DNA from 3 places in the Mesorhizobium sp. B2-4-17 genome. Region 3 is predicted to be linked to each of the others. Evidence: predicted binding sites of a transcription regulator. Region 3 holds the regulator's gene; each other region holds the start of a gene.

Region 1 (10,663 bases), on a different contig from region 3:
TAGGCGAGACTCTCGAAAGCGGTACGTCTTGGCACACGCTCATGCAAGCAGAGGCGCGCCAGGTCTTCGCGCATCACACGCACGATGCGGTTGACGAAGATCCACGGATCGGAGGGCAACACAACGATGAAAACACCGATTGCCAGCAGGATGCCAACCAGGATCGATGCGCAACCCGCCAGGAAAGGGCCGGGATCATAGGTCATCGCCTGATGCGGGCTGAGGAAAGCCAGAAAATTGATGGCAAAGGCCGTCGCCACGCCAACATAGCGCGGATTGGCCATCGCCAGCGCGGCAGGCACCAGGATCGGCACGACGAAGATCGTGAACCAGCCGAAGCCGGGCAAGGCGGGCAAGGCGATCTGACCGACAACGAAGGCAAAGGGCAGGGCCAGCAAGGTGCCCTTGAAAAAGCCCCAGGCCACTTGCACGGGATCGGGGCGGGCGGCGAACAGGCTGGAGACGACGGAGACCAGGATGACCGTGCCCGCGGCTTCCGACCATTTCGTCGTCAGCCAGAAGGCCGCGACCAGCAAGGTGGCGAGTGCCGCGCGCACAGCGTTGCGCGAGGCCGCATGGTAGTCGCGGTGTACCACCAGCGCCGGCTGCTTGCGCACACGGGCGGCGCGCGGGGCTGGCGCACGCAACGCGTCGAGGCCGCGCAGCACCTGCTTCAAGGCTTCCGCGAAATCGGCGGCGATGGTCAGGCGAGTGATGGTGCCGAGCCTCTCATCACCTTGCCCATCCGGCATGTCCGGCATCTGCCGTGCCTTGGCGGCGATGGTATCGAGCCGCACCACCCACGGCGTGGTGTCCTCGAGAGCGCCTGGTTTGCCTGCGAGTTCCCTGACCAGGGTATGCAGGTCGGCGCGCACGGGAATGAGCGCCGCGTTCTTTGGCGCGGCATGGGCATGCAGTGCGCGCGCGGCCGACAGAGCGGACAGAAGCTGGCCGATGGTGCGCCGGACCGGATGCGCGCGGGTCGCCAGGCTCGGCGCCTCCAGCCTTGCATAGACGCGCATTTCACCAAGTATCTCCGCTTCGGCGATCAGCTTTCGGTGAAGATCGGCCAAGACCGCGCTGTCGCGGCCGGAAAATGCACCGCCCGCATAAATGGCAAGGTCGAGAATGGAGCGCTTCAGCCTTTCGATGATGGCATCGCCCGCCAGCTTCGGCAGGATCAGCCGGCTGGTCACGCCGGCGCAGACTATGCCCAGCACGATTTCAGCGCAGCGTGCGACCGCCAGATCGACCACGAGATGGGGTTGGCCGAAAGCCGGCAGGCCAATGATCATCGCGGTGTAGCCGGCAAGCGCCGCGCCATAGGCCTCGGGATTGCGCAGCAGCGACGAGACGAAGGTGCTGATGCCGATCCAGACGGCAAGCACGGTCACCAGCAGCCACGGATTGGAGCCGAAGACCGTGGTGATGGCGATTGCCGCTAATCCGCCCGCCAATGTGCCGAGCAGGCGGTAGAAGCCTTTGGCCAGCACCATGCCCGCGACCGGCTGGGCAACGATGAACACCGTCATCATCGCCCACTGCGGATGGTCGAGCTTGAGGGCGTAGGCGGCCAGCAGCGCGATCAGGCCGGCCGAAACGGTTCTAAGGGCGAAGATCCAGTCCGAGCGCGTGGGTCGCGTCAGGTCGGCGAACCGTGTCCCGAGATAATCTTTCAGCCGCGCCCCGATCACATGTTCGACTCCGTACCCGCACGGACAAGGTAGAGCAGGGGGCGCTCAGATATCCAGCACTTCCGTTTCGGCGAATTCGGCACGTTCCTGGATGAAGCGGAAGCGAGCCTCCGGCTTGGTGCCCATCAGCGCGTCGACCGCGTCCTTGGTCGCCGCCTCGGCATCGATCACATCGACCCGCAGAAGCGTGCGCTTCCTCGGATCCATGGTGGTGTCCTTGAGCTGCGAGGCCATCATTTCACCCAGGCCCTTGAAACGGCCGAGCTCGACCTTGCCGCGTCCGGTGAATTCAGTGCGCAGGAGCTCGTCCTTGTGCGCGTCGTTGCGGGCATAGGCCACCTTGCCACCTTGCCTGATCGAGTAAAGCGGCGGCACCGCCAGATAGAGGTGACCGCCACGCACCAGCGCCGGCATCTCCTGATAGAAGAAGGTGATCAGCAGAGAGGCGATGTGGGCGCCGTCGACGTCGGCGTCGGTCATGATGATGACGCGGTCGTAGCGCAAATCCTCGTCGCGATACTTGGAGCGCGTGCCGCAGCCGAGCGCTTGGATCAGGTCCGATATCTGCTGGTTGGCGGCCAGCTTGTCATTGCCGGCGCTGGCGACGTTGAGGATCTTGCCGCGCAACGGCAGCACTGCCTGGCTGGCCCGGTCGCGCGCCTGCTTGGCCGAGCCACCGGCGGAATCGCCTTCGACGATGAAGAGTTCCGCACCGGCGGCGGCGTTCTGCGTGCAGTCGGCGAGTTTGCCCGGCAGCCGCAGCTTGCGCACCGCGCTCTTGCGCGACACTTCCTTTTCCTGGCGGCGGCGTACGCGCTCGTCGGCGCGAGCGATCACCCATTCGAGCAGCTTCGAGGCTTCCTGCGGATTGTCGGCCAGCCAATGGTCGAAGGGATCGCGGATCGCGGTCTCGACGATCCGGATCGCCTCGATCGTCGCCAGCCTGTCCTTGGTCTGGCCAACGAATTCCGGTTCGCGGATGAACACCGAAAGCATGCCCGCCGCCGAGATCATCACGTCTTCCGAGGTGACGATCGAGGCGCGTTTGTTACCGACAAGATCGGCATAGGCGCGCAGGCCGCGCGTCAGCACGTTACGGAAGCCGGCCTCGTGGGTGCCGCCTTCGCCGGTAGGGATGGTGTTGCAGTAGGAATTGATGAAGCCGTCGCCGCCGAACCAGGTCACCGCCCATTCGAGCGAGCCATGGCCTCCTTGCCTGTCGCTCTTGCCAGAGAAGATTTCCCGCGTCACCTGAAATTCGTCGCCGAGCGACGCCTTGAGGTAGTCCTTGAGGCCGCCAGGGAAATGGAATTCCGCCTTGGCCGGCGTCTGATCCTTTTCCTTGATCAGCGAGGGGTCACAGGTCCAGCGGATCTCTACACCGCCAAACAAATAGGCTTTCGAACGCGTCATGCGGTAGAGCCGCGCCGGTTCGAACGCCGCGCCCTTGCCGAAGATCTGCTCGTCGGGATGGAAGCGGATCCTGGTGCCGCGCCGGTTGTGCACTTCACCGAGATGCTCAAGGCCACTCACCGGAATGCCGCGCGAAAAGCGCTGGCGGTAGAGCTGCCGGCCACGCGCGACCTCGACCTCGAGATGGTCCGACAGCGCGTTGACGACGGAAACGCCGACGCCATGCAGGCCGCCTGACGTCTCATAGACCTTCGAGTCGAACTTGCCGCCCGAATGCAGCGTCGTCATGATCACTTCGAGCGCGGGCTTCTTGTATTTCGGGTGCGGGTCGACCGGGATGCCGCGGCCATTGTCGGTGACGGTGAGAAAGCCATCGGCCGAGAGTTCGACATCGATGAAGGTGGCGTGGCCGGCAACCGCCTCGTCCATTGAGTTGTCGATGACTTCGGCGAACAGGTGGTGCATGGCCTTGTCGTCGGTGCCGCCAATATACATGCCTGGCCGACGACGCACCGGCTCCAGACCTTCCAGCACCTCGATATCGGCGGCGCTGTAGCCCTCGCTGCCGTCCTTGGACGCCGCCGGGCGTTTTGCCGCCTGCACCAGCGGATCCGCCGGGCGCGCGGACGCCCGAACCGGCTGCGGCTGCTTGTCCATATTGGCGAAGAGATCGTTGTTTTCGTCCATGCCTGCCATAGAGTCCGATGCTGCGAATCACCCGTCGATACTGCCACGCTTTTCAGCGCCAAGCGATGGAGGTTCCTGTTACGTTCGGGGGTCTGGCCCCTCTTATCCTAAAACCATTCGATAACCAAGCGGCCGGAAATAGATCAAATGCGGCCGTGCGGGATACCTGATTCTTTAACAATGCCGCCTAGCGTGAGCCCAACATAACAAGAAACTGCGGGCATCAGGGGTTTCGGTGTGAAGGGCAAGGCCATAACGATGATCGGCATCGCCGCCGTTTTCGGCGCGATCTCGATCTTTGCCGCGGATTTCTGGGTCAAGAGCCAGGCCAAGGCTGATGCCGGGGAAAAGACGGCATCGATCGCCGCTCCAGCCACGCCCAGGATCGAATTCAAGACCATCGTCGTGGCGAACGCGCCGTTGCGTTACGGCATGGAGATCGACCGCGCCAAGCTCAGCGAAATTCCGTGGCCGCAGGATTCCCTGCCGCAGGGCGCCTTTGCCACCGTCGACGGATTGCTCGGCGAAGGCGGCCGCGTGGTGCTGTCACCGATCGAGGTCAACGAGCCGGTGCTGCTGGCCAAGCTGTCGGGACCAAACGGCCGTGCGACGCTCTCCAACATGCTTGCGCCCGGAATGCGGGCGGTCACCATCCGGACCGACGAGATCGCCGGCGTCGGTGGCTTCGTCACGCCGGGCGACCGGGTCGATGTCGTGCTGACACGCGATACCGGCGCAATCCAGGAAGTGGCCAAGAATGCCCAAGGGGCTGCAGGTTCGACCGTCACCTCCGAAATCGTCGTCGCCGATGCCAAGGTGCTCAGCGTCGGCCAGGGCGCCGACGAGCGTCAGACGACGCCGCAGGTGGCCAATTCCGTGACCATCCAGGTGACGACCGATGGCGCGCAAAAAGTGGCGCTTGCCCGCACCGTCGGCACGTTGTCGCTGTCGCTGCGGTCGGCCAGCGAAGGCGGTGACGGCAATGGCGGCGTCACCACCATTTCCTCCTTCGGCGGATCGGTGGCGTCCAAGACCGAGGCGGCGGCCGGCTCGCTGTTCGACGCGGTGGCCAAGGAGCCTGAGAAGCCGACATTCAAGACGGTCATCGTCACACGCGGCACACAGGCCGAAGAATATCAGGTTCCTTCGCGGGACCAGAAATAAAGGCCGGTGGGGACCGGACGGGACGGGACAATGTTGATGCGTACGCTATATCGAATGACGGCTCGGCGGCACTTCGTGCGCGCCTTGGCGATGGTCGCCTCGCTGGCCGCGAGCGGAGTGCTCGCTTTACCCGGCGCCGCCAGGGCGGACAACGATGTCGTCTACGTCTCGTCGACCAGGAATGCATCGATCAAGGTCGCCAAGGGCAAGCCCAAGACGATCATGACGAGTGCTGCCTTCTACCAGATCGTGATCGGTGATCCGGAGATCGCCAACGTCAATCCACTGACCGACAAGTCTTTCTATGTGCTCGGCAACAATCTCGGCACCACCGGTATCGCGCTGTTCGACGACAAGAAGCAGCTGGTCGGCACCATCGACATCGAGGTGACGCTCGACACCGACCAGCTGGCGAGCACGATCCGCGCCAGCGTGCCGGATGCCAAGATCAAGGTCGGCTCGGCCAATGGCCGTGTCGTGCTGTCGGGCGAGGCGGATGACGCGGTTGCCGCCGAAAAGGCAAACAAGATCGCCACCCGCTTCTCCGGCAAGGAAGAAGTGATCAATTCGGTCAACATCTCATCGTCGCAGCAGGTCCAGCTCAACGTCCGCTTCGTCGAGATCAACCGCCAGGCAGGCCAGGATCTCGGCGCCAAATACAGCGCCAACTTTGCCTACGGCTTTGGTGGACGCGATGTTTCGCTTGACCCCGGGGCGGTGCCGGCGGCAGGAACCGGTGAAGCCATCGGCCGGCTGCTGTCCAACGGCGTCTCGATCGACATCGCCATCAAGGCCCTGGAAGAGCGCGGCCTTGCTCGACGCCTCGCGGAACCAAACCTTATTGCCCGGTCCGGCGAGACGGCGAGCTTCCTGGCCGGCGGCGAATTTCCGATCCCGGTTTCGGAGGACAATGGCAAGATCTCGGTCAGCTACAAGAAATACGGCGTCAGCCTCGACTTCACGCCGACCGTGCTCAAGGACGGGCTGGTGAGCCTCGACATCGCGCCGGAAGTATCCTCCATCGATGCGTCGGCCTCCTACAATATCGGCAACATTTCGGTGCCCGGTTTCATCGTTCGCCGCGCCAAGACGTCGGTCGACCTGAAGAACGGCCAGAGCTTCATGATCGCGGGACTGCTGCAGTCGCAGAACGACATCACCACCTCGCGCATTCCAGGCCTCGGCAAGATGCCGGTGCTCGGACCGCTGTTCTCGTCTAAATCGTATCAGCGGCGCGAGACAGACCTCGTCATCATCGTCACGCCCTACCTGGTCAAGCCCGTCGATCCGTCGAAGAAGATGGCCGGGCCGACGGACGGCACTCAACCGGCCAGCAACGTCGACTACTTTCTCAACAACACCGAGGAGGTGAAGGGGGCGAACAACGGCCGTGCGCTGGCGTTGGCCGATGGCAGCGCCGCGCGGACGGCCACCACGGTCGGTCATTTCCTCGACCTGCCGAAGGATTGAAGCCATGCGTGTGATCCTGAGAGCAAGCATCGCGTTGCTTCTTGCCGGCATCGCCGCCGGCTGCACCAGCGACGACTATGTGCGCAGCGAAGGTCCGACGACAGGCGCCGGCGAAGCGCAGGCCGGCAACACGGTCATGCAGATGGTCGATCCGTGGAAGTACGGTGTCCAGAACACCAGACTCCTCGTGCCGGCCAAGCGCGGTGATGCCGCGCCCGTCACATCCGATCAGGCGGCTGGCGCGAAGACGGCGCAGACAAGCACAAGTGACTGATTCAGGCGGGCAACTGATTCAGGCGGGCAACTGATCCAGGCGGCGATCGACTTCACAGGCGGCGAGAATGGCAAACGGCATCAAGACCAAGAAGATCCTGCTCGTATCGACGGACAGCACCTTCGTGCAGGACACACGCACCGCATTCGCCGCCTCCGAGGTCATCCAGCTCTCGACGGTGGAAAAGAATGTCACCGAACTGCGCGGCGAGATCCAGGAAACCGACTTCGGCGCCATCATCGTCGATATGGACGCGGCGAAGCTGGAGGAGATCGAATCGCTGCAGCGCGTCATGCGCAGGCTGGAGGGCAAGGCCCCGGTGGTCGTCGTCACCCAGGAGTTCAACGCCGCCGCCGTCCGCATCCTGGTGCAGCTCAAGGTCGCGGACTTTCTCGTCAAGCCGATCACCACGGCCGACCTGGTGCGATCGGTCGTGCGGGCCCTGCAAGGGCCGGGGCGCGAGGAAAACACCGAGTCGCAGATCTACACCTTCATGCCGGCCGCGGGCGGTGTCGGCACCACGACGTTGGCGCTGCAGACGGCGTTCCAGCTGCATCACTCGGTGACGCGCGGCGCCTCGACCTGCGTGGTCGACCTCAATTTCCAGCAGGGCGCCTGCGCGGAATATCTCGACCTCGAGCCGCGTTTCGACATCACCGAGATCGAGAACCAGCCCGAACGCCTCGACCGGCAACTCCTCGACGTGATGCTCTCGAAACACGCCAGCGGACTTTGCGTGCTGGCGGCGCCGACGCACCCATCGGAGATGCGTTCCTTCAAGACCGATGTCGTGGTGCGCATGCTGGACCTCGTTTCGGCCTATTTCGACAATGTCGTCATTGACATGCCGCGCACCTGGTTTCCGTGGACGGAAACGGTGCTGCTCGGCTCCAACAAGCTCTACATCGTCGCCGAAATGACGGTGCCGTGCCTGCGCCACACGCAAAGACTGATCCAGGCCGTCTACGAGACCGCCGGCAAGGAGGTGAAGCCCAACGTCATCGTCAATCGCTTCGAGCAGAAGATGTTCGACAATGGCATCAAGCAGGCGGATGTCCAGGAAATCCTCGGCGAGCATTTCGTCGGCGGCATCGCCAACAACTACCGGCTGGTGCGCGAGGCGGTCGACCGTGGCGTGCCGTTGCACGAGATTGACGCCAATGCCAACGTTGTCAATGACTTGAAGAAGATCATCCTGCCGGAGGAGGCAGTCGCGACCGCCAGCAAGTCGAAGTCGCTCTTCGGTCTCGGCAGGGGCCTTTTGAAGAGGAGGGCCGGATGACCAGCCGTTTTTCCACCCTGCAGAACCGCGATGCGCGGCCGCAGCGTTCGTCCGAAACAACGCCGGTCGCGCATCACGCGGTGGTGATCCCGACAAGCCGAAAAGCTTTACCGGTAAAACCCGAGGTCGCCCCGGCAAAGAACGCCAACAGGGTGCTCGATGCCCGCATACGCATTCATCGGATGCTGCTCGAGGAAATCAACCTTGTCGCCCTGGAGCGCTTGCCGAAGGAGGAAATGCGGCGGCAGGTGCATGATTTCGTGTCGGAAAAAACCCGCCAGGAGCGGATGGCGATCAACACCGCCGAACTTGACGCGCTGGTCGACGACATCGTCGACGAGATGGTTGGCCTGGGCCCGCTGGAGCCGCTGCTCAAGGATCCCGACATCAACGACATCCTGATCAACGGCCACCAGAACTGTTTCGTCGAGAAGAAGGGCAAGCTGCAGCAGGTGCACATTCCGTTCAAGGATGAGGCGCATCTGCTTAGAATCATTAACAAGATCGTCGCGGCCGTCGGCCGTCGCGTCGACGAATCGCAGCCGATGGTCGATGCCCGCATGCTGGATGGGTCGCGTTTCAACGCTGCCATCCGCCCGGTTGGCGTCGACGGGCCGCTGGTGTCGATCCGCAAATTCTCCAAGAACAAGCTTGGCCTGCACAAGCTGGTCGAATTCGGCGCCATCACACAGAACATGGCCGAAGTGCTGGCCGCGGCGGTCCATGCCCGCAAGACGACGATCATTTCCGGCGGCACCGGCACCGGCAAGACAACGATGCTCAATGCACTGTCGGCCTTCATCCCGGAAGACGAGCGGCTGATCACCATCGAGGATGCCGCCGAGCTTCAGCTGCAGCAGCCGCATGTCGCTCGCATGGAGACGCGACCTGCCAACATCGAGGGCCATGGCGAACTGAAGCAACGCGATCTCGTCAAAAACGCGCTGCGCATGCGTCCTGACCGCGTCATCCTCGGCGAGTGCCGCGGCGAGGAGGCGTTCGACATGTTGCAGGCGATGAACACCGGCCATGAAGGATCGATGGCGACAATCCATGCCAACACGCCGCGCGATGCCATTTCGCGCCTCGAACAGATGCTGGGCATGACCGGCATGCCGATGACGGTCCAGTCGATCCGCAGTCAGATCGCCAGCGCCATCGATATCATCGTGCAGTTGACCCGGCTTTCCGACGGCAAGCGCAAGGTGACAAGCGTTGCGGAAGTGACCGGCATGGAAGGCGACGTCATCCAGATGCAGGAGATCTTCCGCTTCGTGCGCACCGGCATGGATGCCGACGGCGGAATTCTCGGCTATTTCGAAGCGACCGGCATCCGGCCGCGCTTCCTCGAGGACCTGCGCGCCATGGGCATCGAATTTCCCGGACGCTATTTCGAACCCGGCCGGCCGCAGGAGTAGCCAGGTGTTCGACGGATTCAGCGCGATCTACGTCGTCTATGCCGGAGCCGCACTGACCGGCATCCTGATCGCTGAGGCCTGCTATCTTCTTTACGCTGGCCGCAGCGACAAGCGCGCCGCCATCAACCGGCGCATGAAGCTGCAGGAAAACAAGATCAGCCAGGAACAGGTGCTGATCCAGCTGCGCAAGGAGCGCGGCCTCGATGCCGGCACGTCGCTGTTCTCGCCGGACCGATTCCGTGCCCTGCGCACACAGTCGGGCATGATTATGCCGCTGTCGAAATTCCTGACGATCACCTGCGGCGTGGCGATGGCCGCGGCCCTGGTCGCCATCTGGTATGGGTTGCCGCCGCTCATGGGGCTCATCCTGTTCTTCGTGCTGGCGCCTCTGCTGCCGGTGGTCGCGATGCGCTTCATGCGTAAACGGCGGCACAAACGTTTCGGCATGCAGCTGCCGGAGGCGCTGGAGCTGATCACGCGTGGCCTCAAGGCCGGCCATCCGGTGCCGGTGGCCATCGCCATGGTGTCGCGCGAGATGCCCGATCCGATCGGCACCGAGTTCGGTGTCGTTGCTGATGAGGTGACCTACGGCTCCGATCTGGTTTCGGCGTTGAACAACCTGTTCGATCGCGTGGGGCACGAAGACCTGCCGCTGTTCGTCACCGCCGTCTCGATCCAGTCCAGTTCGGGCGGCAATCTGCGTGAAATCCTCGACGGCCTGTCGTTGACAATACGCGAGCGCGGCAAGCTGCGACGCAAGGTGCGCGCCATTTCGACCGAAGGCCGCCTGTCCGCCTACATCCTGACGGCGATACCGGCGCTTTTGTTTGCCGCCATCATGGCGTTGATGCCGGGGTTCTACAGGGACGTCTGGGGGGTGCCGAAAACCTGGTACATGCTTGGCGGGTCGGTTACCTGGCTGATGCTGGGCAATCTGATCATGTTCAAGATGTCGAATTTCAGGTTCTGACATGCGCGGTTTCATCGAATTCCTGGCCTCGCTTGCGCCGACCTCCTTGATCCCGGTGGCCGTTGCGCTTCTGGCCGTGGGTGTTGTCGCGGTCGCCTGGCCGATGGTGGTTGCCAAGGGTGATCGCAATGACGTGAAGCGCCGCCTCAAGGTTGACGACAGTCGCGCGGCCGCGAAGCCCGAGCCGGTGCAGAAGAAGAACGCCGGCGTCGTGCGCGAGAAGGCGGTGAAACGGGCACAGGAATTCTACGCCAAGAGCGATCCGGAAAATGTTGCCCGGCTGCGCATGAA
Region 2 (10,663 bases), on a different contig from region 3:
TAGAAGGTCTTGAACCAGCATGAGGCATAGACGAGGAGCGCAAAGGAGGCGGCATGGCTTTCGGGAAAGCCATATTCGCCAAAACCCTCGATCTGCTTGAAGCAGCGCTCGGCGAACTCCTTTTCGTAGCCCCTGCCCGTCATGCCGTCGATCATCTGCTGGCGATAGTTGCCGATGGTGCCGGTGCGCTTGAAAGTGGCCATGGCGCGGCGCAGTTCGTCGGCCTTGCCTGGCTTGAAGCCACCGGCGACGATGGCGATCTTCATCGCCTGCTCCTGGAACAACGGCACGCCGAGTGTCTTGCCGAGGATCTCTTTCAGTTCCGGCTTGGGATACTCGGGTTTTTCCTTCTCCTGCCGACGGCGCAGATAGGGATGGACCATGTCGCCCTGGATCGGGCCGGGCCGCACGATCGCCACTTCGATGACAAGGTCGTAGAATTCGCGCGGCCTCAGTCGTGGCAGCATCGACATCTGAGCGCGCGATTCGATCTGGAAGACGCCGAGCGTATCGGCACGGCAGATCATGTCGTAGACGCGGGGATCCTCCTTGGCGATCGTATCCAGGGTCAATGGCCTGTCGAACTCGTCCCTGACACCGTAATGAGTCTCAAGCAAAGTGAAGGCACGCTGCAGGCAGGTCAGCATGCCCAGCGCCAGAATATCGACTTTGAGGATCTTCACCGCGTCGAGGTCGTCCTTGTCCCATTCGACCATCTTGCGCTCGTCCATCGCCGTCTTGATGATGGGGACGATCTCGTCGAGCCGGTCCCTGGTGATGACGAAGCCGCCGACATGCTGCGAGAGATGGCGGGGAAAGCCCATGATCTCGTTGGCGCGCTCCAGCACATGCCGCGATACGGGATCGCTGCGGTCGAGCCCCCCGGCCCGGGCTTCCTTCTCGCCAAGCTCGGATGTCGACCAGCCCCAGATCGATCCGGACAGGGACGCCCTGACATCCTCGGACAGGCCCATCGCCTTGGAGACTTCGCGCAGTGCCGAGCGGCCGCGATAGCTGATGACGGCGGCGGCGAGCGCGGTGCGCTTGGCGCTGTATTTCGAATAGATGTACTGCATGACCTCTTCGCGCCGCTCATGCTCGAAGTCGACGTCGATATCGGGCGGCTCGTTGCGCTCCTCGGAAATGAAGCGCTCGAAGAGTGTGTCGATCTTGTCCGGGCCAACCTCGGTGATGCCGATGCAGAAGCAGATGATGGAATTGGCGGCGGAGCCGCGTCCCTGGCAGAGGATGTTCTGGCTACGGGCGAATTTTATGATGTCGTGGACGGTCAGGAAGTAGCGCGCGTAGTTCAGGCGCTCGATCAGGGCGAGTTCTTCCTCGATGCGTTTTATGACGCTGGCGGGGACACCGCCGGGGAAGCGCCTGGCCGCACCTTCCCGCGCCAGCCTTTCCAGTTCGGCCTGCGGGCCAAGGCCCGATTCCGTCGGCTCGTCGGGGTAATTGTACTGGAGGTCGCTGAGCGAGAAGGTGAGTTCTTCCGCGAACCGCAGCGTCTCGGCCAGCGCCCGCGGATGCCTGCGGAACAGGCGGGCCATTTCCAGCGGCGGCTTCAGGTGGCGCTCGGCATTGGCGGTGAGTTGCAGCCCGACTTCGGCGACGGGCGTGTTGAGACGGATCGCGGTCAGCACGTCCTGCAGCGGGCGGCGTTCGGCCGTGTGGTAGAGGACGTCGTTGGTCGCCATCAGCGGGATGCCGGCAGCCTCGGCAAGCGCCGCCGCCTGCTCGATCCGGAAACGGTCATTGCCGGCATAACAGGGCGAGACGCCAAGGCGCAGGGCTCCGCCGAAGCGGTCCTTGAGCTGGCGGAGCAAAGCGAGGCTGTCTTCTCCGCCCGCCGCCAGATCTGGCAGGACCGCCAGCGACATCCGGTCTCCCCACGCGAGCAGGTCGCCGCGCTGGAGAAGGGTGGCGCCCTTTTCGGTCTCGTCGCGCAGATTGGCTTGGGTGAGCATGCGGCACAGATGCCCCCAGCCCGTGCGGTCCCTGGGATAGGCGAGAATGTCGGGCGTGCCGTCGCCAAAGACCAGCCGGCAGCCGGGGTGATAGGAGAGCTTTTCGACCTTGGCCTGCTGCCAGGCGCGCACCACGCCGGCCACCGTGTTGCGGTCGGCAAGCCCGATCGCCGGGAAGCCCAGGAGCTTGGCCGCGACCACCAGCTCCTCCGGCTTGGAGGCGCCGCGCAGGAAGGAGAAATTCGACTGGATGCCGAACTCGGCATAGGGGATGACGGTCAGTGCGTTCATGCGAAGACCCCGTGCATGAACCAGCGCGGCGGGATCTGGGAGACGCTGCCGTAAAGGCCTTGCCGGTAGAGCCAGTAGCGGCGGCCGTCGGCATCCTCGATGCGGAAATAGTCGCGTGTCGATGCCGCTGCGTCGCCTGGCGCTTCGCGCCACCATTCGGCGGCGATGCGTTCCGGCCCTTCGGCACGCGTCACCCGGTAGAGTGCGCGGCGCCAGCGGAAATGCAGCGGCGGCCCCTCGGGCATTTCGGTGGCCGGCACCTCGATGGGCTCGGGCGCGCGGAACAGGCGGATCGGCCGTTCCGGCGGAAAGATGGTCATCGGCGCCTGCATCCTGTCCGGTCTCTTCGGCGGCGTGATCCGGCGCGGCGCTTCGGTGAAAGGAATGATGGCGACGGCGCGTTCCGGCAGATGGCTTTCGACAGCGACGGGCCGCAGGATCGCACCCTCGCCGAGCCGGGCGCGGATGCGGTCGGCGAACAGCGCGATATCGGCGCCGTCGTCGATCGTTTCGCCCGTCAGGTCGGCCTGCGGCATCTCGAAAGCGGCGGCGGCCAGTACCGAAAGCCGCACCAGGTCGAAGCCATAGCCGGCATCGATGTCCTGCTCGAGCGCGGCCAGCCTTTCATGGAACAGTTTCTGGATCAGCATGGGTTCGCGCAGCGGCCGCGAGGTGCCCAAGGCGATGCGGCTGACGGCGCCGTCGACGCGGAAGAGCAGCAGGGCCAGCGAGCGAGCGCCCTCGCCACGGCGCTCGAGATCGGCCTTCAGGGTCGTCGCCAGCAGTCCCACCAGCCGTTCGATGTCCTCGGTCAGGGTGACCGGCTCGGCGAGATGCCGTTCGACCGAAAGCGGCGCGACGGGCAGGCGCGGCGAGACCGCCTCGTCGAGGCGGCCAAGCGCCTGGTCGAGCCGCAGGAGCAGCGAGGCGCCGAAGCGGCGGGCAAGCGGCGCGCGCGGCGCGGCCATGACGGCGCCCGCCGTGCGCAGGCCCACACTTTCCAGGCTGGCGCGGATTTCCGGCGCTATGCGCAATGCGGCGAGCGGCAAGGGCGCGAGCAGCGCTTCCTCCTCGCCGCCATCGACGATGCGGTCGCCGCAGAACCGTGCCGCCGCCCAGGCCGCCCCCGGTGTCGGGGCAAGGCCGGCGCGGACATCGAAACCCTGATGGAAGAAGCGCGACAGGATGTCATCCAGCATGGCGCGTTCGCCGCCGAACAGATGGGTGCAGCCGGTGACGTCGAGAAACAGGCCGTCCGCCCCGTCCAGCGCCACCAGCGGGGTGTAGCGGTCGCACCAGTCGGCAAGGCCTTCGAGCAGGCGGCGATCGGCCTCCGGATCGGCTTCGACGATGTCGATCGACGGATGCATGGCGCGCGCATCGGCAATCCCCATGTCGCGCTTCAGGTGCAGCGCCTCAGCCCGCTCGTCGAGGGCCGAGATGCGCTGCGCGTTCCCCTGGCGATGGCTGATCACGAGTGGTGGGTGATCCGACGGGCGGGAACGCCAGGACCGCCCCAGACGCTGCCGCAGGATCCTTTCGGCCGCGAGATAGGGAAACCACAGGGACAGGATTCTCTGTCCGGTGTTGCCGGACCCGTCTTTCTTCGCCCCATCTTTCGTCGAATACGCGTTCATCGGGGTTCCACTCCAGTGTGAATTGTCCAGGCAGGGCCGTGCGGCTCTTGCCGATGGTGATGGTGAAGGCGGGGCGGCCGATCGAGCCGGCGAGCGGCCCGGCGACCGTGGCGCGCGGCACGGCTGGCGCCGACGAGACGATCAGACGAACAGGTGCCGCCGTCGGTTCGGGCTCGGCCGCCTGCCGCAGCAGGAACACCGGCCGGCCGGCACTTATCGCCCTGGCATGCAGCCGGCGCGTCGCGGTCAGGTCCAGCCGCTGCGGGTTGCCGCGAATTTCGAGGATGACGGCGGCGAGCGCCGTCATCCTTGCGGCCTCCTCGGCGACCCACAGCGCATCGAGAAGCCTCGGCGCCTCGGAAAACAGCAATTGCCCGGGCTCGATGCCGAACGAGGCATGAAGCCCCCTGGCATAGGGAAAGCCCGCCTCGCGAAAGATTTCCGTGGTGCCGATCCACAGCACCGGCAGCCCTTGCGCCTGCTTGAGGATCAGGCTGGTGAGCGATAGGGCGAAGCCGGCGACAGCCCCGGCATCGCGGGTTTCCAGGCCATGGATTTCACTCAGCGCGGCTTTCGGCAGGCCGCCGCTCAGGGCGGCATCGAGGCGCTCGACACCAATGGGCAGAAAGGCATCCGGCAACGCCGCGGCCTTGCCGCGCCGGACGATGGTGAGATCGGCGTTGGACGGGGCATCAGCGCTGGCGTCAGCCCCAAGGGGCGCCGCGACCGGCGCCTGAAGGCGCTCGGGCAGCGTTCCCTCGATCTTCGCGATCTGGCGGCGCAGGGCAAAAACAGTCTCCCGCGCCACGGCGTTCATCGCCATGACGGTCAGCTTCCACTCACAATTGTTCCTGTTATGTTCCCATAGATTCCAGAGGCGACCGGAAGAGTCAAGCAGAGTCAGAAGGAATTTATTCCTTCCAATCCGCGTGATGCGGGCGCGGCGGCCGCTCGATTTGCCTCTACCGGTGCGAAAGCCTATATGCCGGGATCAAAGGATAAAGCATGGCCCGCATCTACAAGACCCGCACCTGGCACGACCAGTTCTCGCCCTCGATGGAGGAATTGGAGTTCCTGGCGCTGGAGTCCTACGCCCATCTGCCGGAGGAATTTCGCAAGCTGACCGGCGAGATCGTCATCCAGATCGCCGAGTTCCCGACCGACGAGATTATGGACGATTTGTCGCTGGAAACGCCGTTCGACCTGCTCGGCCTGTTCGAGGGGCGCGGCATCGCCGAGCGTTGGAACCCGCAGACCGGCGAAGGCCCGAATCGCATCACGCTCTATCGCCGCGCCATGCTCGACTACTGGGCCGAAAACGAGGAAACGCTGGGCGACATCGTCACCCACGTGCTGATCCACGAGATCGGCCACCATTTCGGCCTGTCGGACGATGACATGGAGCGGATCGAGGAAGCTGCGGAGTAACCAACGCTTTCGTCATCCTAGGGTCTGCGCCGCGTCGCTGCGCTCCTTGCTCCGCCCTAGGATGACGAGGAGAGTGAGGGACCCAGGCTTTTCCTACCAATCGCTGAGCTTGGTGTCCGGGCCGTATTCCTGGCCGTCGACATCCTTCACCACCGCCTGGCCGCAGCGCATCGTCTTGGCTTTCTTGTCATAGGCGTAGGTCGGCGAGCCGAACAGGTGCCAGCCCTTGTTCAGCGCCGCCGTCACCTTGTGGCAGAAGCTGGCGTCGTCCGGGGCAGTCAGAAAGCGGTAGAGTTTCATAGTTCAGGTCCTGTCGTGAACAGCTTAGCCGGATCATGCGCCGATGGCGGCGGCCTTCGCCAGCAGTTTTTCGGCCTGCGCCAGATGCAGCCGCTCGATCATCCTGCCGTCCAGCGCGATCACGCCCTTGCCGGCATTTTCGGCAAGCGCGAAGGCGTCCTTCACCGCGCGGGCCTCGGCCATCGCCGCGGCGGATGGCGCAAAGGCGCGGTTCGCCGCCTCGATCTGCGCCGGATGGATCAGCGTCTTGCCGTCGAACCCCATGGCGGCTGCTTCCCCGCATTCCCGAGCGAAGGTTTCCGCGTCGCGAAAATCGTTGAACACCCCGTCAAGCATGTCGAGGCCACCGGCCCGCGCCGCCAGCAGCATCTGCATCAGCCATGGCACGAGATAGCGGCGGTCGGGCGTCGCCAGCACGCCGGTGTCCTTGATCAGATCATTCGTTCCGGCAACGAAACAAGCCAGCCGCGAGCCGGGGTCGCGGCCAAGCTCGGCGATGGCGCCGAGGTTGAGCATGGCCTTGGGGGTTTCGATCATCGCCCATAGTTTCACGCTGTCGGGGGCGAAATTGTCGTCCAGCACATCGCCGACCTCGAGCACGTCGCGCGGCGTGTCGACCTTGGGCAGCAGAATGCCATCCGGCTCCGCCTTCGCCATGGCCATCAGATCGTCTGTGCCCCATTCGCTGGAAAGCGCATTGACGCGCACGATCATCTCGCGGCGCCGGCCACCGGTGCCGGCCTCCGGATGGTTGGCGAAAATACCGGCCAGCCTGTCGCGGGCGGCGGTCTTGTCGGCCGGGGCGACGGCATCCTCAAGGTCGATGATGACAGCATCGCAGGAAAGCTGCTCGATCTTGGCCAGCGCCTTGTCGTTGGAGGCCGGGACGTAGAGCACCGAGCGGCGCGGGCGATAGGGTTTGGTCGTCATGATCCGATCTATGCCGGTTGCGACTGGTCGAGGCAAGCCGCCATATGTCCTGCACGGAAACTGCACGCGATTGCCGAAAATCTCCTCGGATCCGCCCTGCCGCCTCCCGACCGACCTGCCAGACAGGCGGCATGCATAAGCCAGTCAAACTCCCGTGGTCCCTGCCTTACCGGCTGCGCAGCGATGGCTGGTGGCTGGTCGACCCGCCACGCGCGCGGCCTGCGGCGATCCTCATTCCTTTCATCCGCAAACGCCCGCCGACAGCCCGGCTGCAAGTTCTCGGGAAGATCAGACCGTGACGCCACCGTTCACCGCCGCGCCGGGCCATGGCAGCCGCTTGGGCGTCGTCGTGCTGGCCTATCGCGGCCTCGTCTGGATGGGGCTGGTGGCGGCCGGGCTTGCCCTGATCATCGTCCGCATCGCGCTCGGAAAATCCAATGAATGGCTCTCGTCCGCCAATCTTCTGACGCTATCGGCGACGCTTTATGCCTGCTGCTTCATCGATTTCGCGGCAACGATCGCCAATTACAATGTCGACCATTCCCAAGAAATGACCGGACAAGGCATCCCCCTCGACGGCTGGTATCTGGGCTCGCTCGGTCCGGGCGCGTTTCCGGCGCTCGATCGCTTCCTCGATCATCAGGGCAGGACGCCTGGAGCCGGCGCTACACGCGAACTTGCCAGACTGCGTGGCGTCGACGAGGGATGGTACCGCACCGCCCTGGAAAACTGGCGCGCCTGGAGCTTTCGCGACTGGCGGCTGCTCTTCTATCTCGACAGCAGGGCCTTGCCTGTGATTCCCTCCGTTTCCGAACCTTCCCCGCCGGGACGCTGATCCATGCCGCATCACATCCTCGTCGCCGACGACGACCCGCATATCCGCGAAGTGATATGCTTCGCGCTGGAAAAGGCCGGCATGAAGACGGCTGCCGTTTCAGACGGCGCCGCCGCCCTGCAGGCGATCGAGCGGCGCCCGCCCGACCTTGTCGTGCTCGACATCGGCATGCCGGAAATGGACGGGCTGGAGGTCTGCCGGCGGCTGCGCCACACCTCCGATGTGCCGGTGCTGTTCCTGTCCGCGCGCGACGAAGAAATAGACCGCATCCTTGGCCTGGAAATGGGCGGTGACGACTATGTGACAAAGCCGTTCAGCCCACGCGAGCTGGTCGCCCGCGTCAACGTCATCCTGCGCCGCGCCCGCCCGGCGGCGCCCGAACCGGTCGACGACAGGCAGTTCGCCCATGGCAAGCTCGCCTTGGCGCCGGCCAGTCACAGCGCCAGCTTCGACGGCAAGCCGCTCGCCCTGACCGGCATCGAGTTCTCGATCCTGAAAGGGTTTCTGACGCGGCCGACGCATGTGCTCGACCGCGACGCGGTGATGGCCAGTGCCTATGCCGGCAAGATCCATGTCGCCGACCGCACCGTCGACAGCCATATCCGCAACATCCGCGCCAAGCTGGCGGCGTTGGGTTGCCCCGAAGTCATCGAGACCGTGCACGGCGTCGGCTTCCGGCTCGGCCGATGCGGCTGACGGCTTCGCGCAAATGGATGGGCCGCAAATGGCGGCCGCGCCTTGCCACCGTCGTCGTTGCCATCCTGATCCTGGTGATGGCCTTGCCGCTGGTCGGCCTGTTCTTCTTCCGCCTTTATGAAAACCAGCTGATCCGCCAGACCGAGGCGGAGCTGATCGCGCAAGGGGCTGCCATCGCCGCCATCTATGCGCAGGAGGTGCGCGACGCCGGCATTCTACCGGACAATCTCGGCGCGCCGATGCCGCAGGCTGGTGGAAGCGCGAGCCGGGACCCCAATTCCGACGGGCCATACCGGCCGGTCGAGCCGCGCCTCGATCTCGCTTCGGATTATGTGCTTCCGACACGGCCGGCGGCAGTGCAAGCGACCGCCGATCCCGCCTTCGCCGCGATCGGCACGCGCCTGTCCGGCATTCTCGACGCCACGCAGAAAACCACGCTGGCCGGCTTCCGGCTGCTCGATCCCCGAGGTGTCGTCATCGCCGGGCGCGACGAGGTCGGGCAGTCGCTGGCCGAGGTCCAGGAGGTGCGCGCCGCGCTTGACGGCCGCTATGCCAGCGCGCTCCGGCTGCGCATTTCCGACCAGCCGGCGCCGCCGCTCTATTCGGTCAGCCGCGGCACCAGGGTGCGCGTCTTCGTCGCTTTGCCCGTGGCCGTCGACGGCCACGTCGCCGGCGTGGTCTATGTCTCGCGGACGCCCAACAACATCGTCAAGCATCTCTACGGCGAGCGCGGCAAGGTGACGTTGGCGGCCATCGCCATCCTCGGCGGCACGCTGCTGATCGGCCTGGTGTTCCTGCGCACCGTCAGCCGACCGATCTATGCGCTGATCGACCGCACCCAGCGGATCGCCGCCGGCGAGCGCGACGCGATCCGGCCGCTCGACCATCACGGCACCTACGAAATGGCCGAGCTTTCCGCCGCTTTCCTCGACATGGCGGAAAAGCTGCAGGCGCGCTCCGACAGCATCCAGACCTTCGCCACCCATGTCTCGCACGAGCTCAAATCGCCGCTGACGGCGATCCAGGGCGCGGCCGAGCTGCTGCGCGATTCCGGCTCGGCCATGGACGATGACGAGCGGCGGCGCTTCTCCGGCAACATCGTCACCGATGCCGGGCGGCTCAACCTGCTGGTCCGGCGCCTGCTCGACCTGGCGCGCGCCGAAAATCTCGCGCCCAGCGGCGAGAGCACCTCGGTCAGGTCGGCGCTGGCGCTGCTTCCCGTCGACACCAGGCTGGCGGTTCGCGTCGAGGCGGGCGGCGATCTGACCTTGCGCATATCGGCCGAGAACGCGGCAATCGTGCTAGGCAATCTCATCGACAATTCCGCAAGGCACGGCGCGACGCTGGTTTCGATCATCGCCGCAAGCGCCGGCGGCAAGGCCACGGTGCTGGTCGGCGACGACGGCGCCGGCATCTCACCGAGCAACCGGGCGCGCATCTTCGAGCCGTTCTTCACCACGCGGCGTGAGTCCGGTGGCACCGGCATGGGGCTCGGCATCGTGCTGGCCCTCCTGAAAGCGCATGATGGTATGATCCGGCTGGTTGACAGCGAGCGCGGCACGCGCTTCGAGATTGTCTTGCCTGCCGCCTAGCTCCTCGATCGCGGCTCGACTCGGAAAGGGCATAAAGCGTGCGCTACGACATCGTCATCATCGGCGGGGCCATCGTCGGGTCCTCGATCGCCTACTATCTGCGTGAGGAAGGGTTTTCCGGCTCGATCGCGCTGATCGAACGCGATCCGCAATTCTCCCATGCCGCGACGACGCTATCCATGGCCTCGATCCGTCAGCAATTCTCGATTCCGGAAAACATCCGCCTGTCGCAATTCACGCTGCAGCTGTTCCGGCGGCTGAAGGAGGCTTTTGGTTCCGATGCCGATATCGGTTTCCGCGAAGGCGGCTACCTCATCCTTGCCGGCGAGGCGGGACTGCCGATCCTCAAGGCCAACCACGAGGCGCAGGTCGCCGAAGGCGCCGATATCCTTTTCGAGGATGCCGGCCAGCTGACGCGTCGTTTCCCCTGGCTGTCGGCAGAAGGCATCACCGCCGGCGCCTATGGCCGGTCCGGCGAGGGCTGGTTCGACGCGCATGCGATGCTGATGCTGTTTCGCAAGGCGCTGCGGGACAAGAAAATCGATTTCATCACGGCTGATGTCACCGGCATCGTCCGGCAAGGCAATCAGGTTACCGGCGTGAGCCTCGACGATGGCGAGACGCTGGAGGCCGGCATTGTCGTCAACGCCGCCGGGCCGAATGCCGGCAAGGTCGCCGCCCTTGCCGGGCTCGCGCTGCCGGTCGAGCCGCGCAAGCGCAATGTCTTCGTCTTCGAGGCGCGCGAGAAATATGCCGACATGCCGCTGCTGGTCGATCCCTCCGGCATCTATGTCAGGCCGGAAGGCTCGGTCTATCTCACCGGCGGCGCCGAACCGGAAGAGGGCGACGGCCCTGCCGATCCCGGCGATTTCGAGGTCGACTGGCCGCTGTTCGAAGAGGTGATCTGGCCGGTGCTGGCGACCCGCATCCCGGCCTTCGAGGCGATCAAGCCGACCCGCGCCTGGGCCGGCCACTACGACT
Region 3 (10,663 bases):
CGATGGCGATACTGGGTGGGCCACCGCAGAACACCAAGCACAAGGGCGGACGCACCACGCTGGTTATCGGCGCCAACTGCACCATCCGCGAAGGCGTCACCATGCATGTCGGCACCGACACCAGCCGCGGCGAGACGACGGTGGGCGACAATGGCAACTTCCTCGCCTATGCCCATATCGCCCATGATTGCGTGGTCGGCAACAACGCCACCTTCGCCAATGGAGCGACGCTGGGCGGCCACTGCGAGATCGGTAACAGTGTCTACATTGGCGGCCTGACCGCCGTCCATCAGTTCGTGCGCGTTGGCGATAACGCGTTTCTGGGCGGTTGCTCCGCGATCGTGGGCGATGTCATTCCTTACGCCATCGCCGTTGGCAACCGCGCCAGCCTGCGCGGCCTCAACATTATCGGCCTGAAGCGTTCCGGCCTGCCAAGGTCCGAAATCCATTTGCTGCGGAAAGCTTACAAGACGATCTTCGACCGTTCCCGAACCGTTGGCGAAAACATCGAGTTCGCGAAAGCAGAGTTCGCTTCGTCCCCAACCGCGATGAAGATCATCGATTTCATCACCAGTCGCGGCAAGCGGCACTATGCGGTGCCATCGCTCAAGGGTGGCGATGACGACGATGCCGACGATGAAGACTAAGACAGCGGCAAGCGGTCTTGATCTCCCGCCTGATGCCAGGGTTGGCATCATCGCCGGCGGCGGCAGTCTTCCGGTCGAAGTCGCGCAAGGCTTGGCCACACGAGGGTATCCGCCTTTCGTCCTGTTGATGGAAGGCGAAGCTGATCGCGAGCGGGACCTGCGTCTATACGAGCATGACAGCCTGGCCCTGGAGCAGATCGGCTCCCTGGTACCGACGCTGAAGCGATATGGAATCACGCATCTGGTTCTGGCCGGCGAAATCAAACGAAGGCCGCAATTGGCCAGGATTCGCCTGAGCCTTGGCCTGCTGGCGATTTTGCCCTCGGTGATCATGGCGCTGGCGCGTGGCGATGACGGCCTGCTGAAGGTCGTGACACGCGGTCTGGAAAGGCGGGGCATCAAGGTGATCGGCGCGCATCAGGTCGTTCCCGAACTCGCCGCCGCCGAAGGCACGCTGACCGCCACGGCACCGAAGCAATCGGACTGGCGTGACATCGAAGCGGCGAGGCAGGCAGCCAAGGCCATCGGCGCACTCGATATCGGCCAGGCGGCAATTGCCATCGGTGGCAGGGCGATCGCGCTCGAAGGCATCGAAGGTACGCACGGCCTGCTCGAAAGAACACGAGAGCTGCGCGGCCATGGCCGGCTTGCCGGCAAGACCCGTGGGGTTCTGGTCAAGTGTGCCAAACCTGGCCAGGAATTGCGCGCCGACCTGCCGTCGATCGGACCACAGACGGTCGAGGCGGCGCATGCGGCCGGGCTTGCCGGCATCGCGGTCGAGGCTGGACGTTCGCTGATCCTCGAAGGTCCGGTGACGCTTGCGCGCGCGAACGCGCTCGGCCTGTTCATCGTCGGCCTGCCAGCAACGGAGTCGCCACATGGCTGACAAGGCGTTGAAGATCGCAATCGTGGCCGGTGAAGAATCCGGCGATCTGCTGGGCGCCGACATCGTGCGTTCGCTGAAGGCATTGACAGGCCGCGAGGTGCAACTCGTCGGCCTTGGCGGTCGCCATTTGCAGGGGCTAGGGCTGGTTTCGCCCTTCGATGCCGGCGAGGTCGCGCTGATGGGTTTCAGTGCCGTCCTGCGCGATCTGCCGCGCCTGATGCGGCGGATCGGCCAGATGGCCGGGATGATCGCGGACGCGAAGCCGGATTGCCTGATCACGATCGACAGTCCGGACTTTTCGCTGCGCGTTGCCAGGAAGGTACGCGCGGCCAACCCGTCGACCCCGATCGTCCACTATGTCTGCCCGAGCGTCTGGGCGTGGCGGCCGGGCAGGGCGGTGGCGATGAAGCCCTATGTCGATCACATATTGTGCATCCTGCCGTTCGAAGTGAAGGAACTCGCCAGGCTTGGCGGCCCGCCCGGCACCTATGTCGGGCACCGTCTCGCCCATGACGCGGGTGTTCTCTCGGCGGCGAAGGCTCAGGGGCAGCCGCGCGACCTTTCGCCGGACCGCGTGAAGACGCTGCTTGTCCTGCCCGGCTCGCGGCGCGGCGAGGTGCGGCGACTGCTGGAGCCGTTTGGCGAGACCGTGTCGATGCTGCGGGCACGCGGACACCGCCTTCGGCTGATGTTGCCGACGGTGCCCCATGTCGCGGACACCGTCCGTTCCGCTGTCACGCGCTGGGACGAGAAACCCGAGATCATCCTCGAGCCCGAGCGTAAATGGCAGGCCTTCGGCAAGGCCGACGCGGCGTTGATCGCGTCCGGCACGGTCTCCCTGGAACTGGCGTTGTCCGGTGTGCCGATGGTCTCCTGCTACCGCCTCGACCCTGTCGCGCGCGTCGTCGCGCCGTATCTCGTTACCGTCTGGTCGGCGCTGCTGCCCAACCTGATCTCGGATCGCGCGCTGATCCCGGAGTTCTACAACGAGTACGTCAAACCGAACAATCTGGCGCGCCAGTTGGAAGGGTTGTTGACCGACACCGGCATCCGCGCCTGGCAGAAAGATGGGTTTGCCGAGATCGCACGGCGCATGGCGACGGACAGGCCGTCCGGTGAGATCGCGGCGCAGGTGGTGATGGAGTGCGTGAGGAAGCGAGTGAGTGGTGAGTAGATGATCCTCTTCACTACTGACTACTCCCTATCCATTTTACCGCTTGGCGATATCCTTTTTACCGCTTGGCGATCGGCACGTAATCGCGCTCCGGCGCGCCGGTATAGAGCTGGCGCGGGCGGCCGATCTTCTGGCGCGGATCCTCGATCATCTCTTTCCATTGCGCGATCCAGCCGACAGTGCGGGCGACCGCGAACAGCACCGTGAACATGGTGGTGGGGAAGCCCAGCGCCTTCAGCGTGATGCCGGAATAGAAGTCGACATTCGGGTAGAGCTTCTTCTCGATGAAATAAGGATCGGTCAGCGCGATCTTTTCCAGTTCCATGGCGATGTCGAGCAGCGGATCGTCCTTGATGCCGAGCTCGCCCAAAACCTCGTGCGCCGTTTTCTGCATGATCTTGGCGCGCGGATCGTAATTCTTGTAGACGCGATGGCCGAAGCCCATCAGCCGAAACGGGTCGTTCTTGTCCTTGGCGCGGGCGATGAACTCCGGGATGTGGTCGACATGGCCGATCTCGCCCAGCATGTTGAGCGCCGCTTCATTGGCGCCGCCATGCGCCGGGCCCCACAGGCAGGCAATGCCAGCGGCGATGCACGCAAACGGGTTGGCGCCCGAAGAGCCGGCGAGGCGAACCGTGGAGGTCGAGGCGTTCTGCTCGTGATCGGCGTGCAGGATGAAGATGCGCTCCATGGCGCGCGCCAGCACCGGGTTGATCTTGTACTCCTCGCACGGCACGGCGAAGCACATATGCAGGAAGTTTGCCGCGAAACCGAGATCGTTCTTCGGGTAAATGAACGGCTGGCCGATATGATATTTATAGGCCATGGCCGCGATGGTCGGCATCTTGGCGATCAGCCGCATGGAAGCGACCATGCGCTGGTAGGGGTCAGAGATGTCGGTGGAGTCGTGATAGAAGGCCGACAGCGCGCCGACCACGCCGCACATCACCGCCATCGGGTGCGCGTCGCGACGGAAGCCGGTGAAGAAGCGCGACATCTGCTCGTGCACCATTGTGTGGCGTGTCACGCGGTAATCGAAATCGTCCTTCTGCGCCTTGGTGGGCAGTTCGCCGTAGAGCAGCAGGTAGCAGACTTCCAGGAAGTCGCCGTGTTCCGCCAACTGGTCGATCGGGTAGCCGCGATGCAGGAGAATGCCCGCATCGCCGTCGATGAAGGTGATCTCCGATTCGCAACTCGCGGTCGAGGTGAAGCCGGGATCGTAGGTGAAGGCGCCGGTTGTGCTGTAAAGCGTGGCAATGTCGATGACGTCGGGGCCGACGGAGCCACTTCGCACCTTGAACTCATGAGTCTTGCCGCCGAGCTCCAACTTGGCCGTGGCCTCCTGGGTCTTGCCGCCAAATTCCAGTTTTGTCGCAGCTTCGGTCATTGCAAACTCCTTCTCGTTTCATCATGCCGGCAAAGGCAAATTTCTGCGAAGCGACACGTCGAAATCACTGCAATGCGCGTATTCGCCACCGCATTTTAGGAGGTGCGTGCCAGATTGGGCCAAGGCCTAATGTTGCACTGCGAAACCCGCCTTTCAATGCCAATCTTTTTGGGCCAGTTTGCTCCTAATCGATTTGATCCGCTATGCGACCCAGGCTTTCCTCACGCCCCAGCACGGCCAGTACGTCGAACACGCCGGGCGAGGTGCTTTTGCCGGTCAGGGCGGCGCGCAAGGGCTGTGCCACGGCGCCCAGCTTGTGGCCTCCAGCCAGCGCATAGTCGCGGATCGCGGCCTCCGCAGCGGCAGCCGTCCAGTCCCCCGGAAGCGCATTCAAGGCTTCGTGGGCGCCGCGCAGGATCTTGCGGGAATCGTCGTTGAGCAGCAGCGCCGCCTTGTCGTCGACCGGCAGCGGCCGCTCCGCAAACAGGTAAGCGGCGCCATTGACGAGTTCTACCAGCGTCTTGGCGCGCTCCTTCAGGCCCGGAAGGGCCGCCAGCAATTGCGCCTTGTTATGCTCGTTGAGGCGCGCGGCCATCGCCGGGCCGCCCTCGAGATAGGGCAGGGCGGCGATGAAGATGTCGAACAGTTCGGCGTCGCTCATGCGGCGCATATGGACGCCGTTCAGCGCATCCAGCTTGGCGAAATCGAAACGGGCGGCGCCCTTGTTGACGTCGCCGATGTCGAACCAGGAGATCATGTCCTTGATCGACATGATCTCGTCGTCGCCATGGCTCCAGCCGAGGCGCGCCAGGTAATTGAGCAGCGCCTCCGGCAGATACCCCATGGCGCGATAGGCTTCGACGCCGAGCGCGCCATGGCGCTTCGACAGCTTGGCACCGTCGGCGCCGTGGATCAGCGGGATGTGCGACATCGATGGCACGTCCCAGCCCATGGCCTTGTAGATCACCGTCTGGCGGGCCGCATTGGTCAGGTGATCGTCGCCCCGAATGATATGCGTTACGCCCATGTCATGGTCGTCGACGACGACGGCGTGCATGTAGGTCGGGTTGCCGTCCGAACGCAGAATGATGAAATCGTCGAGATCCTTGTTGGGGAATCGCACCTCGCCCTGGACACGGTCGTGCACCACCGTCTCGCCCTCGGTTGGCGCCTTGATGCGGATTGCGCCCTTGACGCCGGGAGGCGCCTCGGACGGATCACGATCACGCCACTGGCCGTTGTAGCGTGGCGGCAGGCCCTTGGCACGCGCTGCCTCGCGCATCGCCTCCAGTTCGGCAGGCGTCTCGTAGCTGTAGTAGGCCTTGCCCAGGCGCACGAGTTCCTCGGCCACCTCGCGATGCCGCGGCGCGCGCTCGAATTGGGAGACAGCGTCGCCGTCCCAGCCAAGACCGAGCCAGGAGAGTCCGTCCAGGATGGCGGCCGTCGCCGCATCGGTCGAACGCTCGCGATCGGTGTCCTCGATGCGCAGCAGCATCGTACCGCCAGTGTGTTTGGCATAGAGCCAGTTGAACAGCGCCGTGCGGGCGCCGCCGATGTGCAGATAGCCGGTGGGCGAGGGGGCAAAACGGGTGACGACCTTGTCGGACATGAAATTCTTGGAAACCATCTGAAGCGGGGTTGGGTTGCGCGGACTTTCGCGCGTCGCGGGTTCATGTACCATAGGGCGACAGGGGTGCAAGGGGCAGACCCGATGGCTGGACGAGGCCGGGGCTCGGATCAGGGCGAGGACGCTGTTGCTGGCGTCAGCGAACGGTCCTTGTTTGCAACGCATCCGGCTATCCCGTTGCCATCACCTACGCCCCTCGTGCCCGCGCCGGGCACCCGGCCGCCGCAGGCGGATATCCCTGCACCAAGTCTATCGCCTGCCGCAGGCAGGATTGCGCGCGTGCGCCGGCAATTCGGCCTGACATCATTGCCTCGCCTGCGCCATGGCGTGGCCAAGGCGGCGGAACTGGAACTTGACCGGGGCATCGCCTTTCTGCTGGTGCCGGTCTGTCTGGCCGCCGGAGCGATCGGCTACTATTCGCTGGCGGCGGAGCCTGATTTTGCCAAGCCTGTAGCGGTCGTCGTGCTGACGGCGCTCTGTGCGCTTGCGTCGCGTTCCTGGCCAAAAACCCATCTGTGTTTCACGGCGATGCTGCTGTGCGCGCTGGGCCTGCTCGCGGCGAAGGTCGAAACATGGCGGGCCGGAACACGAATGCTGGGCTCGGAGATTTCGACTGAAGTGACGGGTCGCGTCGTCTCGCTCGATCGGATGGAGACCGGCCGCATCCGGCTGACCATTGACGTGACGTCCACCGCCCGGCCGAAACTGCGCTATGCGCCGGAAAGGGTCCGGCTTTCGGCACGCAAGATACCGCGGGAATTGACCGCCGGCTCGTTGATATCAGGCTATGCCAAACTCTTGCCGCCGACCGGTCCGGTGCGGCCGGACAGCTATGATTTCTCCTTCGACAGCTATTTCGCCGGCATCGGCGGCAGCGGGTTTTTTCTCGGCAATCCCAGGATTGTCACAGCCGAGGACGATGACATGCCGCTTTCGGCTCGCCTGTCCTCTGCGGTGGAAAATGCCCGCCAATCCATCGCTGGCCGCATCACAGGTATCGTCGGCGGCGCCGAGGGCGAGATCGCAGCGGCACTGATCGTCGGCGTGCGCGCCGGCATTCCCGACGAAATCAACGAGGCGATGCGGCGAACCGGCATCTATCACATCATATCCATTTCCGGACTGCATATGGCGCTGGTCGCCGGCACGGTCATGGGTCTGCTGCGCGGCGCCTTCGCGCTGTTTCCAGATTCTTCCGCACGAAGGCCGGTGAAGAAATACGCGGCCGCCGCAGCGCTGTTCTCGATCGCTGCCTATCTCGTCATTTCGGGCATCGTCGTTGCCGCCGAACGCAGCTTCATCATGCTGGCGGTGATGCTGATCGCGGTTCTGTTCGATCGCGCGGCTCTGACCATGCGCAATCTGGCGATCTCGGCGGTCGCCGTTATCCTGGTCTCGCCGCATGAAGTGGTCGGACCGAGTTTCCAGATGTCGTTCGCCGCGACCGCTGCCCTGGTCGGCGCCTATGCCGGTTGGGCGGATTATCGCGCGAGGAAGATCAGAACGCCTCCGCCCAGACGAACACCGGCCGGTTTTCTCATGGGCAAACTCGTCGCGCTCACAGGAGGCGTGGCAATGACATCCATTATTGCCGGCAGCGCCACGGCGCTGTTTGCCATTTGGCATTTCCAGCGTGTATCGCCGCTCAGCTTGTTCGCCAATCTGGCCGTCATGCCGATCGTTTCGGTCGTGATGTTCCTGGCCGTCGCCAGCGCGTTGCTCATGCCGTTCGGCTTGGATGCGCCATCCCTTTACCTGATGGGCAAGGGCCTGACGGCAATGATCGCCATATCGGCGTGGATATCGGAACGCTCTCCTGTCGATGCGGTCGGGCTGATTTCCCAGCAATCCGTGCTGCTGGTGACGGTCGCCCTGGTCATCGCGACGATGGCGACGACATGGCTGCGGCTCGCCGCACTCCCGTTCGCGCTTGCCGGCCTGTTGACTGTGTCGGATACGCGCACGCCCGATGTGCTGATCTCGGAAGATGCCCGGCTGGTCGCGGTGCCGATCGGCGGTGGCGAACTCGCGGTCAGCCGGGCACGCCCGAACGAATTCACCGTCGACAACTGGAAACGTGCATTGGTATCCGAAAGCATCGTCGTGCCGGAGGTGTTCAACAAGACAGACGGGCAGTTCGCCATTGCCGATGCCGTAAACCTGCCGCCGGGGGCACCGTTCTACTGCACCGACGGCGTCTGCCTCGCCAGGCACCCGTCCGGAGCGATTATCGCGCATGTCGAAGACCGCAAGGATACCTGGAAAGCCTGCGGTTTCGCCGACGTGATCGTCGTCAACGACGCGACTGGCTATGACGCCTGCCATAACCCGCTGGTTCTCGTCGTCACCAAACGGCAACTCGCTCGCAAAGGGAGTGCTGCGGTCTTCTTCGACCGCCAATCGGCGACTGGCCCACCAATCGTCAGCTTCGCCGTCGACAGGCCATACCGTCCCTGGCATGAACAGCGCAAATTCTCGCGCGAGGCGAGGGGCCTGCCGCCCTATAAAAAGCCTGACAATACCAGCGCGCCAGTGCCTGCTCAGTAGCGCCTGATCAGCCCGACGAGTTTGCCTTGCACCTTGACCCTGTCCGGCCCGAAAATGCGGGTCTCGTAGGCCGGGTTGGCGGCTTCAAGGGCAATCGAAGCTCCCTTGCGGCGGAACCGTTTCAGGGTCGCTTCCTCTTCGTCGACCAGCGCCACGACGATCTCGCCCGGGCTCGCTGTATCGGCGTTGCGGATGATGACCGTGTCGCCATCGAAGATCCCGGCCTCGATCATCGAGTCGCCCTTGACCTCCAGCGCATAGTGCTCGCCGCCCATGATCATGTCAGGCGGGACCGAGATGGAATGCGTCTGATGCTGGATGGCATCGATCGGCACACCGGCGGCGATACGGCCCATCACCGGGATCGAGACCGCGGGAACCGCATCGTCGTCATTGCCGGCCGCGGGCAAGCGCGACGGCGCCGGCTTGATCTGGCGACCAAGGTTGCCCTGACCGAGGCTGCCCTGGATGACACTTGGCGAAAATTTTTTTGCCGCGTTGAGGCCGGGCGCGATCGAATCCGGCAACCGCAGCACCTCCAGTGCGCGCGCCCTGTTGGGCAGTCTCCGAATAAAGCCACGTTCCTCCAGCGCCGTGATCAGGCGGTGGATCCCCGACTTGGAGGCAAGATCAAGAGCCTCTTTCATCTCGTCGAAGGAAGGCGGGATGCCGCTTTCCTTGAGCCGTTCATGAATGAACATCAGCAGTTCATGTTGCTTGCGCGTCAGCATGGCGGCCCCCAAGGCATTGAACGAAGGGTCTGAATCGGAATCGAAAAACAAACCCAGAACAAACACTATCTGTTCCAGTTGTGTTCCGCAACCGTTTAAAGTTTAGTGAATTTGTTAAGGGGTTCGAAATTTTTGCCGCCGGCAACAAACGGCAACCGACGCTTACCGACGATTTCTGCCCCGGACACACGCATTGAAATCGTTTTGGTTAATGGCCTGTGGCCCACCCCTTGTTGAGGTTTGGCTTCAGTCGTTTGAAAGGCGCACGGGGCGGATTTATGGAGTCGCCCAGTGTCATCCCAGCGGAACGAAACGAAACCAAAACGCCAACGTTCGCCAGCTCGCTTGGGGGATGGATCCGTGTGTAAGCGTCGGACGGCGCGGAAGCGCCGAAATCATCCGGAAACCGCTTTCAGGCTGCCGGCGCGTGCGGTGTAGTTGTTGGCGCTGCTGTCTTCGCTGTGAACATAGACGTGCAGCGTGTAGCCGATATGCGCCGTCATCAATGCCTTTGCCCGCTCGACATCACGATCGAGCGCCGCCTCCATGATCGCGGTGTGATGCTCGATCGCGATCGCCTCGCGCAGTGCGTCCATGGCCTCTCCATAGCCATGCTTGAGGCCGGCCGCTGCCCGCAAAGTCGGCGCCAGGCCGAGAAAACGATGATGTCGCCGCAGCTGATCCGCGATCGTCGAGCGGAATCGCAGCAGCCAGTTGGACGTCGCAGCACTCAGCAGCGCCGCGTGAAAGGCCTCGTGGCTTTCGTCCCATTGATCGACGGCCGCATCCGAGGGGTCGTCAACCGCGGTCTTGCAGCGAGAGAGCCGGTAATGAGCGGTGACAACGGCATCTTCCCATTGCCTGTCGCCTTTTTCCATCGATTCCAGGAACAGGGGCATCTCGACAACCATCCGCGCGCGCGCCAGGTCCTCGAGTTCGGCCCGCGACACGGGAGCGACGGCAAAGCCGCGATTGCTGATGGCAGTGACAAGGCGCTCGGCTTCAAGCCGAGACAATGCTTCACGCAGCGGCGTCCAGCCGACGCCATATGTGCCGCGCAGCGCACTCAACTTGAGCGGCGCACCCGGCATGAGGCGCGTCGTCAGAATATCGCGCCGCAGCAGCTGATAGGCCGCCTCCGTCTTTGTGGAACTATTCTGATCCTGCATCGCAGTCCGTCCATCGTCAGGCTCGGAAAATTATATATCATGGCGGTGCATGGCAAGAATTATATATAATGTTTGACATGGACCGGCGGACTGACCATGATCGCCTGATGTGCCGTCTTTAAGCGGCGCTAATCAAATCTGGGAGGAAATGATGTTGAAGTCGAAATGGCTGTCAGGATTGGCCCTGGCAGGCGCCTTGATGGTCAGCGCCGGCAGCGCCGCGGCTGATCAGATTCGTATCGGCATAGCCAATTTCGGAGAGCATCCTCAGTTGAATGCCGCCATAGCCGGTTTCAAGAAGGCGCTGACGGACAACGGCTTCGTCGAGGGCAAGGACGTCGTCTACACCGAGAGCCATACCAATTTCGACGCATCGCTGGTGCCGCAGATGATCGCCAAGCTGCAGGCAGAGCAGCCCAAGCTGATTTACACCATCACCACGCCGGTCTCGCAGATCGCCAAGAAGGCGCTCGCAGGGTCCGACATTCCGATCGT

What was found. Region 3 encodes LexA, which represses DNA repair genes until DNA is damaged. Its sites were predicted from a motif close to TGTTCNNNNTGTGTTCNG; they were not measured.
Region 1: the regulator LexA is predicted to act here: its motif matches at 3,865-3,882, upstream of parE (DNA topoisomerase IV subunit B).
Region 2: the regulator LexA is predicted to act here: its motif matches at 4,748-4,765, upstream of FJ548_RS13290 (metallopeptidase family protein).

What each region holds. Positions count from the first base shown of each region.
Region 1 covers NZ_VFUX01000042.1:27,469-38,131, forward strand. Annotated here, with positions in the region: gene FJ548_RS26450 (FUSC family protein) at 1-1,694, opposite strand, end outside; gene parE (DNA topoisomerase IV subunit B) at 1,740-3,794, opposite strand; gene cpaB (Flp pilus assembly protein CpaB) at 4,032-4,958, shown strand; gene FJ548_RS26465 (type II and III secretion system protein family protein) at 4,989-6,428, shown strand; gene FJ548_RS26470 (hypothetical protein) at 6,433-6,702, shown strand; gene FJ548_RS26475 (response regulator/pilus assembly protein) at 6,770-7,984, shown strand; gene FJ548_RS26480 (CpaF family protein) at 7,981-9,402, shown strand; gene FJ548_RS26485 (type II secretion system F family protein) at 9,407-10,372, shown strand; gene FJ548_RS26490 (type II secretion system F family protein) at 10,374-10,663, shown strand, end outside.
Region 2 covers NZ_VFUX01000014.1:77,975-88,637, reverse strand. Annotated here, with positions in the region: gene FJ548_RS13305 (error-prone DNA polymerase) at 1-2,264, opposite strand, end outside; gene FJ548_RS13300 (DUF6504 family protein) at 2,261-3,739, opposite strand; gene FJ548_RS30415 (hypothetical protein) at 3,681-4,724, opposite strand; gene FJ548_RS13290 (metallopeptidase family protein) at 4,907-5,329, shown strand; gene FJ548_RS13285 (DUF1737 domain-containing protein) at 5,423-5,629, opposite strand; gene FJ548_RS13280 (CoA ester lyase) at 5,663-6,559, opposite strand; gene FJ548_RS13275 (DUF4153 domain-containing protein) at 6,855-7,394, shown strand; gene FJ548_RS13270 (response regulator transcription factor) at 7,398-8,090, shown strand; gene FJ548_RS13265 (ATP-binding protein) at 8,081-9,682, shown strand; gene FJ548_RS13260 (FAD-binding oxidoreductase) at 9,721-10,663, shown strand, end outside.
Region 3 covers NZ_VFUX01000006.1:69,200-79,862, forward strand. Annotated here, with positions in the region: gene lpxA (acyl-ACP--UDP-N-acetylglucosamine O-acyltransferase) at 1-647, shown strand, start outside; gene FJ548_RS06800 (LpxI family protein) at 619-1,533, shown strand; gene lpxB (lipid-A-disaccharide synthase) at 1,526-2,707, shown strand; gene gltA (citrate synthase) at 2,766-4,094, opposite strand; gene gltX (glutamate--tRNA ligase) at 4,279-5,703, opposite strand; gene FJ548_RS06820 (ComEC/Rec2 family competence protein) at 5,806-8,268, shown strand; gene lexA (transcriptional repressor LexA) at 8,262-8,999, opposite strand; gene FJ548_RS06830 (GntR family transcriptional regulator) at 9,395-10,168, opposite strand; gene FJ548_RS06835 (ABC transporter substrate-binding protein) at 10,320-10,663, shown strand, end outside.